2 linked regions of the Sinobacterium norvegicum genome follow. The protein of the gene in region 1 interacts with the protein of each later gene in a pairwise test. Links are inferred from orthologs where the notes say so. Each region holds a gene or a part of one and is shown in the gene's direction. Other genes may lie near its edges.

What was found.
Region 2: the proteins of L9P87_RS07935 (region 1) and pta interact in binary tests that used the Escherichia coli proteins (3 or more experiments, as listed by UniProt). The link is inferred for Sinobacterium norvegicum from one-to-one orthologs.

Annotation. Positions count from the first base shown.
Region 1 is NZ_CAKLPX010000001.1:1,769,329-1,774,827, forward strand. What follows is about bases 1,483-4,397. They hold L9P87_RS07935 (chaperone NapD), read left to right. Parts: upstream 1,483-2,729; coding sequence 2,730-3,065; downstream 3,066-4,397. Other genes in these bases: L9P87_RS07920 (AI-2E family transporter), read right to left, coding at 1,483-1,690; L9P87_RS07925 (periplasmic nitrate reductase, NapE protein), read left to right, coding at 2,022-2,180; napF (ferredoxin-type protein NapF), read left to right, coding at 2,186-2,743; napA (periplasmic nitrate reductase subunit alpha), read left to right, coding at 3,062-4,397. Outside these bases: L9P87_RS07915 (TSUP family transporter), read right to left, coding at 1-669; more of L9P87_RS07920, read right to left, coding at 704-1,482; more of napA, read left to right, coding at 4,398-5,499. UniProt on the Escherichia coli protein: Chaperone for NapA, the catalytic subunit of the periplasmic nitrate reductase. It binds directly and specifically to the twin-arginine signal peptide of NapA, preventing premature interaction with the Tat translocase and premature export.
Region 2 is NZ_CAKLPX010000001.1:1,903,182-1,907,227, forward strand. Bases 1,097-4,046 are described here. They hold pta (phosphate acetyltransferase), read left to right. Parts: upstream 1,097-1,487; coding sequence 1,488-3,605; downstream 3,606-4,046. Other genes in these bases: L9P87_RS08555 (acetate kinase), read left to right, coding at 1,097-1,453; L9P87_RS08565 (outer membrane protein), read left to right, coding at 3,748-4,046. In the rest of the region: more of L9P87_RS08555, read left to right, coding at 281-1,096. UniProt on the Escherichia coli protein: Involved in acetate metabolism. Catalyzes the reversible interconversion of acetyl-CoA and acetyl phosphate. The direction of the overall reaction changes depending on growth conditions. On minimal medium acetyl-CoA is generated.

The DNA of each region.
Region 1 (5,499 bases):
CACCGTGGCGGCCCCAATTCTGCCGCCGGTAAAAGCACCGGCAGCCATCACCAAGCCAACCGTCCAAACCACATGACCACTGAAAACAAACACCGTGAGGGAGGCAATATTAGAGGTGAAGTTCAGTGCCTTTGCATGCCCTGTCGCTTTGACAAAATCCATACCTTTTAATCGAACAAAGGATATCGCGAAGAAGGTGCCTGTACCCGGGCCAAAAAAACCATCATAGAAACCGACTGCCGGTGCAGCAGAAGCAGAGAACTGTCTATCACTCAACTTAGCCTGCTCGCTTTTCTGCCCCAGCTCTTTGTTGAAAAAAGAATACAGCGCGATGGCAATCAGACCAATCGGCATCAGCGTGAGCAAAAACTGATTGTCAATTAATTGCACCACATAACTCCCGATGGCTGAGGCGACAAACACAGCGGCAACCATCCATTTAATCGTACGAATATCGACCACTTTTCGCCGCGAAAAGTGAATCGTCGCAGCCATCGAGGCGAAACTACCTTGCAGCTTATTTGTCGCCAAGGCAGCGATAGGAGGTACACCGGCAAAAACCAGTGCCGGTAATGTAAGCAGTCCGCCACCGCCTGCAACAGCATCAACAAAGCCGGCAAAGACTGCCACCAAAAATAACAACGCCAAAATTTCTAGTGCAATATCCATTACGTCTTACAGCCTGATAGATGCATCATTCAAATTAAAGCTCTTCTTCAGAACTCAGAATATCGGATATCCACCGCGTCTCATCAGACTCCTCGGTGGCTATTTTCACCGTCATCGTCAAAGGCACTGATAAGAACATACCAATAGGACCCAACAACCAGCCCCAGAATACCAATGAAAAGAACACGACCAGCGAGGACAATCCCAGACTTCGCCCCATCAACCGGGGCTCAACCATGTTGCCAACAATATTATTCACACCGAGGTAAACCAATACGATAATTAAAGCCGTATCGGGGCCGTGCTGTATAAGTCCTAACAACACCGCCGGTACGGCGGCAATAATAGAGCCAATATTGGGTACGAAATTGAGCAAAAAAGCCATGATTGCCCACATCACCGGATAATCAATATCCAGCAAATATAGGGCGAAGAACACCACCAAGCCGGTAATGAAACTCATTAATGATTTAATCACAATATAGCGATTGAGGGTGGATGAAAAATGCTCAAACCTGGCCATTGACTTCACTGGATCATCGGCAATGCGCATCACTTTCAATTTAAATGAGCCTAGTTCGAGTAGAATAAAGGCAACGGTAAGTAAAATTAAAAACGTATTCGTTAAGGTACCCAAGACACGATTAAACGTCGTGCCAACAAAACCCATGACGGCACTAAGATCAAATAAGCGTTTCATTTCTGCCGCATTTGCCTCGAGACCATAACCCGAAAGAAAGGCTGCTAAGTTACTACCGATATTGCTTAAACTGTGTTGGTATTGCGGTAAGTTCTTGCTAAAGCCATCCAGCGACGCCCCCATCATCGAGGAAACAAGTAAGCCAAAGGCAATGATTGTCATCAACACAATGATTAGCGATACGACCTGAGGCACCCTCTGGCGAGTTAAAAAAAACATTAATGGCGCACTAATTGCAGCAATAAATAGCGCAATAAGCAACGGCGCCACCACTGCCTCAGCGGTCTTAACGCCCGCTAAAACGATCACTAAAGCGGCCATCGCCAATAGTGCCCTTAAAGCGCTGTGATTAACAGGATCAATTGGCATAATGGATTTACTTCCAACACGTTGACAACAGAAGGTATAAAGGTACAGGATAGTAAAATAAAAACCAGAGCAACGTGGATGGCTCGCCTCCAATACAATGGATTTTTCAAACCTGGCCAGCAATAACCCAGCACAACACTTGGTTAATAGCGCTATATATTAAAAATATTCTTAGAATATAGAATATTTTCTTATTCTTACTAATTATTTGATCTATAACTAGTAAGTTGAATTAATATACCTGCTATAATTTTTGTTAATAAAATACAGTCAGAGTGACACTATGAAAACTGATGATGTTGATACCAGCAAATCTGAAGAAATTGAAGTCTTTCTTTTCACCACAGTTATTGCCGCCCCCTTCTTGGCAATTGCTATCGTAGGTGGTTTTGGCTTTGCCGTATGGTTCTCACAAATGATTTTTGGCCCACCAACGGTCTAAGAACAATGAATACAACGCTGGATAGGAGCCGTCGTTTTTTCATTTCTGGCGGTCTCGCTGACAACACTGCAAGCAACAAAGTAAGCAGCGAAACTACCTTACCTTGGTTAATCAGTCAGTCTGCTTTTGACGCTAACTGCACTCGCTGTGGCGACTGTTTAACAGCCTGTCCTGAAGATATTATTGTTAAAGATGACAATGGTTTTCCGACGATTAATTTCAGTCAATCTGGCTGCGATTTTTGTGGCGATTGCGCCGCCAGTTGTAAGCAAGATATTTTTTTAGCAGCTGAGAGTAGGACGACTGCAATGGCCTGGCAGCAAGACGCCCACATCAATGAAAACTGCCTCGCCTATCAGAATGTTATGTGTATGAGCTGCTTAGATAGCTGTGACGCGTCTGCGATCAGTTTCAACTATCAACACAAAATCGCCCGGCCTAGCATCAACATTTCGGCCTGTACTGGATGCGGCTTTTGCCAGAGCAGCTGTCCGACACATGCGATTTCAATCACGCCTATAGCCGCAGAGAATGCTACTTTGGAGCACTATGAACACGTTTGAGCAACACCTTCAAAAGCCATCGGATGAATGGCATATTGCGAGTTTGATTGTATCGGTAAAACCAGATTTTTTACCCAGCGTTCAACAAGTTTTCAATAACCATAATAATGCTTCTGTTGAAGCCGCCGACGACAAAGGCAAGTTAGTTGTTGTCATCGAGGCCGACAGCACTCAATCCTTGGCTCAAATTACCGATGAAATTCGATTGACCGAACACGTCATCGACTCACAATTGGTCTACCATCAGATAGCCGATAAAAACACCTTACACCAAGAAATAGACGACTTAGAAATCACTACAACCTCTGTGGAGCAGTTATGAAATTAGATCGCCGACAATTTATTAAAGCCCAGGCTGCTGCCACTGCTGCTGCTGCCGCTGGCATTAGCATGTCCAGCCAAGCGAGCAACTTAATCACCAGCAGCAAAGACACCGAGCTTGAATGGAACAAAGCCCCCTGTCGCTTCTGCGGCACCGGCTGCTCTATTCAAGTCGCCACTAAACAGGGCAAGGTTGTCGCCACCCATGGCGATATTAAGGGCGAGGTTAACAAGGGGCTTAACTGCGTCAAAGGTTATTTCCTTTCGAAGATCATGTACGGCAAAGACCGCCTAACCACACCGATGCTTCGCATGACAAACGGCAAGTACGATAAGAACGGTGAGTTTGCCAGCATCAGCTGGGATCAAGCCTTCGACATTATGGCCGAAAAGTGGAAGGCAACCCTTGCCGAGAAGGGCCCAGAAGGAATCGGCATGTTTGGTTCTGGTCAGTGGACCATCTACGAGGGCTATGCTGCATCAAAATTAATGAAGGCCGGCTTCCGATCCAATAACATCGACCCGAACGCTCGACACTGCATGGCGTCAGCCGTTGTCGGCTTCATGCGCACGTTTGGCATGGATGAGCCTATGGGCTGCTATGACGATTTAGAGGCCGCCGACCGCTTTGTGCTCTGGGGCTCTAACATGGCGGAAATGCACCCCATTCTATGGAGCCGTATTACCGACACCCGCCTCAGCAAGCCCGATACTCGCGTGGCAGTATTATCAACCTATACACATCGCTCATTCGAGCTCGCTGATGTACCGGTGATCTTCGAACCACAGAGCGACCTCGCGATACTCAACTTCATCGCAAACTACATCATCCAAAACGACAAGGTCAATAAAGACTTCGTCAATAAACACACCAGTTTCCGTATCGGTGTCACCGATATTGGCTATGGTTTAAGGCCGGATAACCCACTCGAGATGGCGGCCAAAAACGCGACCAATGCAGGTGACTCATCTGCAGGTAGCTTTGACGAATACGCGAAGTTCGTCAGCAGCTACACCGCCGAATCTGTTTCCAAGCTGTCCAAGGTACCGGTTGAGCAGCTCATCGAACTTGCCGAGATGTATGCTGACCCTGACCTAAAAGTGATGTCACTGTGGACCATGGGCGTCAATCAGCACACTCGCGGCGTCTGGTGTAACAACCTCATCTATAACATCCACTTACTCACCGGTAAGATTGCTGAGCCCGGCAACAGCCCGTTTTCATTAACAGGCCAGCCATCAGCCTGCGGCACAGCGCGTGAAGTAGGTACATTCTCACATCGTTTGCCAGCCGATATGGTTGTCGCCAACCCCAAGCACCGTGCAAAGGCAGAAGAGATCTGGAAATTACCTTCAGGGACAATTCCACCCAAGCCAGGCCTCCACGCTGTTGCTCAAAACCGCGCCCTAAAAGACGGTAAAATTAATGTCTACTGGGTACAGGTGAACAACAATATGCAAGCGGCAGCCAACATTAACGAAGAAGGTTTGCCAGGCTATCGTAATCCTGACAACTTTATCGTTGTGTCAGATGCCTACCCTACCGTCACCTGCCAAGCAGCCGACTTGATTTTACCGACAGCCATGTGGGTAGAAAAAGAAGGTGGCTACGGTAATGCCGAGCGCAGAACCCAGCTGTGGCACCAATTAGTCGACGCTCCGGGTGAGTCGAAGTCTGATCTGTGGCAATTAGTCGAGTTCTCTAAACGCTTCACCACCGACGAGGTTTGGGATAAAGACATTCTTGCTGCCAACCCAGAGTACAAGGGAAAAACTCTCTACCAGGTACTATTTGAAAACGGCAACGTCGACAAATTCCCAATGAGCGACTTCAGTGAAAAGTATCCGGGCTATAACAACCCAGAGTCTGAGAAAGCTGGCTTCTACCTACAAAAAGGCCTGTTTGAAGAGTATGCCACCTTTGGCCGCGGCCACGCCCACGACCTAGCAATGTTCGACCATTACCATGAAGCAGATGTACGCGGCCTGCGCTGGCCTGTCGTCGACAGAAAAGAGACAAAGTGGCGCTATAAAGAAGGCTCTGACCCCTATGTTAAAGCCGGCTCGGACTTTGATTTCTACGGTAAACCTGATGGCAAGGCGGTGATCTGGTCACTGCCCTACGAGCCACCCGCAGAGGCGCCCGATGACGAGTATGATATGTGGCTGTGTACTGGCCGCGTATTAGAACATTGGCACTCCGGCTCGATGACGCAGCGCGTACCAGAGCTTAATCGTGCCTTCCCAAATGCCGTTGTTTTCATGCACCCTGATGATGCTACAAACAAGGGCTTACGTCGTGGAGACGAGGTCAAGGTTGTAACCAGACGGGGAGAGATTAAATCTCGAATAGAAACTCGCGGGAGAAACAAGCCGCCAATGGGCTTAGTTTATGTGCCCTGGTTTGATGCCAGCCAGCTAATCAATAAGTGTAC
Region 2 (4,046 bases), 130 kb from region 1 along the record:
GCCCTGTGGTATTCGAAGGTAAATTAGATTACAGATATTAAACCAACTAACTGACTGAGTTAGGGTTTCCCCCTATTGCTCACCCTTTTTGAGCGCACTATTATTACACAATGTTAACAACGGCAATTCATGTCCCGCCTCGAGAATTCTATACCGCATTGAAGTTAGAAGCATCGTCAATCAGCGACTATGCTAATAATTGTTTTTATTGGCGTCTTTATTCAGTAAGTTCGAGAACGTCACACCCATTCATTTTTTAACAACGTAAATGGCCATCACTATGAATAACTGGATTTTGGTTTTAAACGCAGGCAGTTCAAGCCTTAAATTTGCCCTCGTCGATGCAATCACCGGTGACAGTGGCTTCGAAGGATTAGCCGAGCGACTCGGCAACACCGATGCCGTTATCACCATTAAATCCAACGGCAATAAAAGTGAGAGCAAAATAGCCGATGGAAAGATGGCTTCCGCTATCGCCATGGTCATGTCAGCACTGCCGGCCGACACCGTACCCGCCGCCATCGGCCATCGTGTGGTTCACGGCGGTGAAAAGTTCCGTCAATCGGTCGTCATAGACGATAGCGTCAAGGCGGGAATTAAAGATTGCGCCAAACTCGCTCCGCTGCACAACCTGGCTAATTTAGAAGGTATCGAGGCCGCCCAACAAGCCTTCCCCAACCTTCCTCAGGTTGCTGTTTTTGATACCGCTTTCCACTCCCAGTTAGAGCCTCAGGTTTACCAGTATGCCATCCCACAAAGCCTCTACCGCGACCATCATATCCGCCGCTACGGCATGCACGGCACCAGTCACCAATACGTTGGCGAACAGGCTGCCATCGCTCTCGGCCAAGATTTTAACAACATCCAAATCATCACCGCTCACCTCGGTAATGGCTGTAGCGCCAGCGCCATACGAAACGGCCACTCTGTCGATACCACCATGGGCATGACGCCACTCGAAGGCCTGGTCATGGGTACTCGCTCCGGCGATGTCGACCCCGGCATTATTCTCTGGCTGGCACAGCAGCAGGGCATGGATGGCGACCAACTGTCAGATTTATTGAACAAAAAATCGGGGCTACTCGGCCTCAGTGAATTGACCAACGACTGCCGTGGCATCGAAGAAGCTGCCGCCGAAGGTCACGCTGGCGCCAAGCTGGCGCTCGATGTTTTTTGTTTCCGTTTAGCGCGGACTATTTCTGCCTTAACCGTGGGGCTCGACAGGCTTGACGCGTTGATCTTTACCGGTGGCATCGGCGAGAACTCAGAACTCATTCGCGCCCGAGTAACCGAGCAACTATCCATTTTTAAACTTGCCATCAACGAGACTGCCAATGCTGATCGTAAGCGCAGTAACCCCAATATTGCGCAGCCGGGAACAACACCCGTACTGGTGATCAATACCAACGAAGAATATATGATCGCCAAGCAAACTTTGTCACTTTGCCAATAAGCTGATTGCCCGCTAATTACCGATAGGAATTTTAATGAAACACTGTTTTATGCTCAGCCCAATGGGTTCATCCACCGGCGCCAGTTCTGTCGCCATGGGCGTTTTACACCTGGCCGATCAGCGCGGACTATCGGCGGCGTTTTTTCTGCCCGTTGCTCAATCGGTGCAAAGTCTCAGCACTACATTCGGCGCCAAACCTGCGATGGGAATGGAACAACTTCATCAATACCTCAGCGACGGCGAACTCGATGATGCCTTAGAATTAATTGTCGCCGCCTACGAAGAAGCCGCCAAAGATGCTGATATCGTTATCGTCCTCGGCTTGGCCGCCAATGACCAAGCCCCCTTTGCCGCTCGAGTCAATGCCGCGCTAGCCAAGTCTCTTGACGCCAAGGTTATTTTGGTTACAACAGACACCGAGGCCTCGCACCAATACATGAACCGCAAGCTCGAAGTGGCCTCTGAAGTTTATGGTGGCTCTGTGCACGGTCGCACTCTGGGTGTGGTCATTAATAAAGCCGGCGCGCCTCGCGATGTTCATGGCACGATTCGACCCGAGATGTTCGATACCCAAGGCCGCGAGATCCCCTCCGCCGCAACGCTGGAAAAGCAACTGCCTATCTTCCGTGGCGGTCACTTTAAACTGTTCGGTATTATCCCGTGGCAGAGCCGCTTGATGGCTCCTCGCAGCATCGATTTGAACCGCGTTTTACCGGTTCAAATGCTACATGAGGGCGAGGCACATACTCGACGCATTGAGCACGTCAGTATTGGCGCACGCTCTCCAGGGAATCTGGTGTCAGTATTACAACCCGGCACCTTGATTGTGACATCTGGCGACCGTAACGACGTCCTGCAAGCCGCAGCGCTGGCTGAAATTAACGGCAAACATCTGGCGGGGGTTCTGTTAACCGGCGGCTTAGAGCCCGCTGAATCAACTCTGCAGCTCATTGCACCCGCTCTTAAATCCGGTCTGCCAATTATGCTGACCAAGATTGCCACCTATCCAACAGCCACGCGTTTGCCATCACTCTATCCCTATACACCGGATGATGACAACGAGCGCTTCGACGCGGTAACAGAACATGTCGTCGCCCATTTAGAGCGGGAAAAGTTCCGCGAAATGATCAGCGTCGATGGCGAGCGTCGCTTGTCACCAGCGGCCTTCCGCTACAACTTGGTCCGGGTCTCATCGGCACTGAAGAAAACCATTGTTTTGCCTGAAGGCGATGAGCCTCGCACCGTTGAAGCCGCCATTGCCTGCGCCAAGAAAGGCATCGCTCATTGTCAGCTATTAGCTGAGCCCAAGATCATTGATGAGCTGATGAAAAAGCGCGGCTGGGACTATCCTGAACGTAACTTTGAGATTGTCGACCCTCGCTCTATTCGTAATAAATATGTCAACGCCTTCGTCGAACTTCGCAAGCACAAAGGCATGAACGAGGTTCGCGCCCATCAGCTACTCGAGGACAACGTCGTGTTAGGCACGATGATGCTTCAGCAGAACGACGTCGATGGCTTAGTCTCTGGTGCGGTACATACAACCGCCAATACGATTTTACCGGCTTTACAGCTCATTAAGACAAAACCTGGCTCAAGCTTGGTGTCATCGATCTTTTTCATGTGCCTGCCGGACCAGGTAATGGTTTACGGTGATTGCGCCGTTAACCCGGACCCCGATGCCCAGCAGCTCGCTGACATTGCCATTCAATCGGCAGATTCCGCTGCCGCCTTTGGCATTCCTCCTCGCGTCGCAATGATCTCCTACAGCACCGGTAGCTCTGGCACCGGCGCCGATGTAGAAAAAGTGCGCGAAGCAACACGACTTGCCAAGGAATTACGCCCCGACTTGTTGATTGATGGGCCGCTACAATATGATGCAGCCACCACCGCCAGTGTCGCAGCCAGCAAGGCACCGGACAGCCCTGTCGCCGGCAAGGCAACGGTAATCATATTTCCTGATTTGAATACCGGTAACACCACCTACAAGGCAGTGCAACGAAGTGCCTCTGTGGTCAGCGTCGGCCCGATGCTGCAGGGTTTGAACAAACCGGTCAACGATTTGTCACGCGGCGCATTGGTAGACGATATTGTCTATACCGTCGCACTAACCGCCATTCAAGCAGGCGCAGACAATCCCGAGACTAATTAATACTCAGCGCTTTAACCACTAACAAAAAGCCTCAACTTTCTGGTTGGGGCTTTTTTTTGGACAAAATAAATAGCCTGTTAATTTTTCCCGCCGGTTAATCTGATATACACTGGAGGCATCTCATACAAAAAGAATAATGACTATGAAAAATACAATATTGCACCTCGCAGTGGTGACATTGACCGGCCTGTTTACCAGCCAGTCATTCGCACAAATGTTTATCGAGAGCGGCCAGCGCTCAGGCCGTACAGAGTTTACAATTCAAGCTGCCTATCAAGGCTCAGAGACCTTTGACCTCGGTGCAGGCAGCGAGATGAAAACCAGTAGCGATACCGGTTTTGGCATGAGCTTTGGCCACAATATTGATAACCATTGGAATATTGGTTTCAATATGAATTTCAATAATGCCAATTACAACGCCACTGTGCCGTTAGAAGGTTC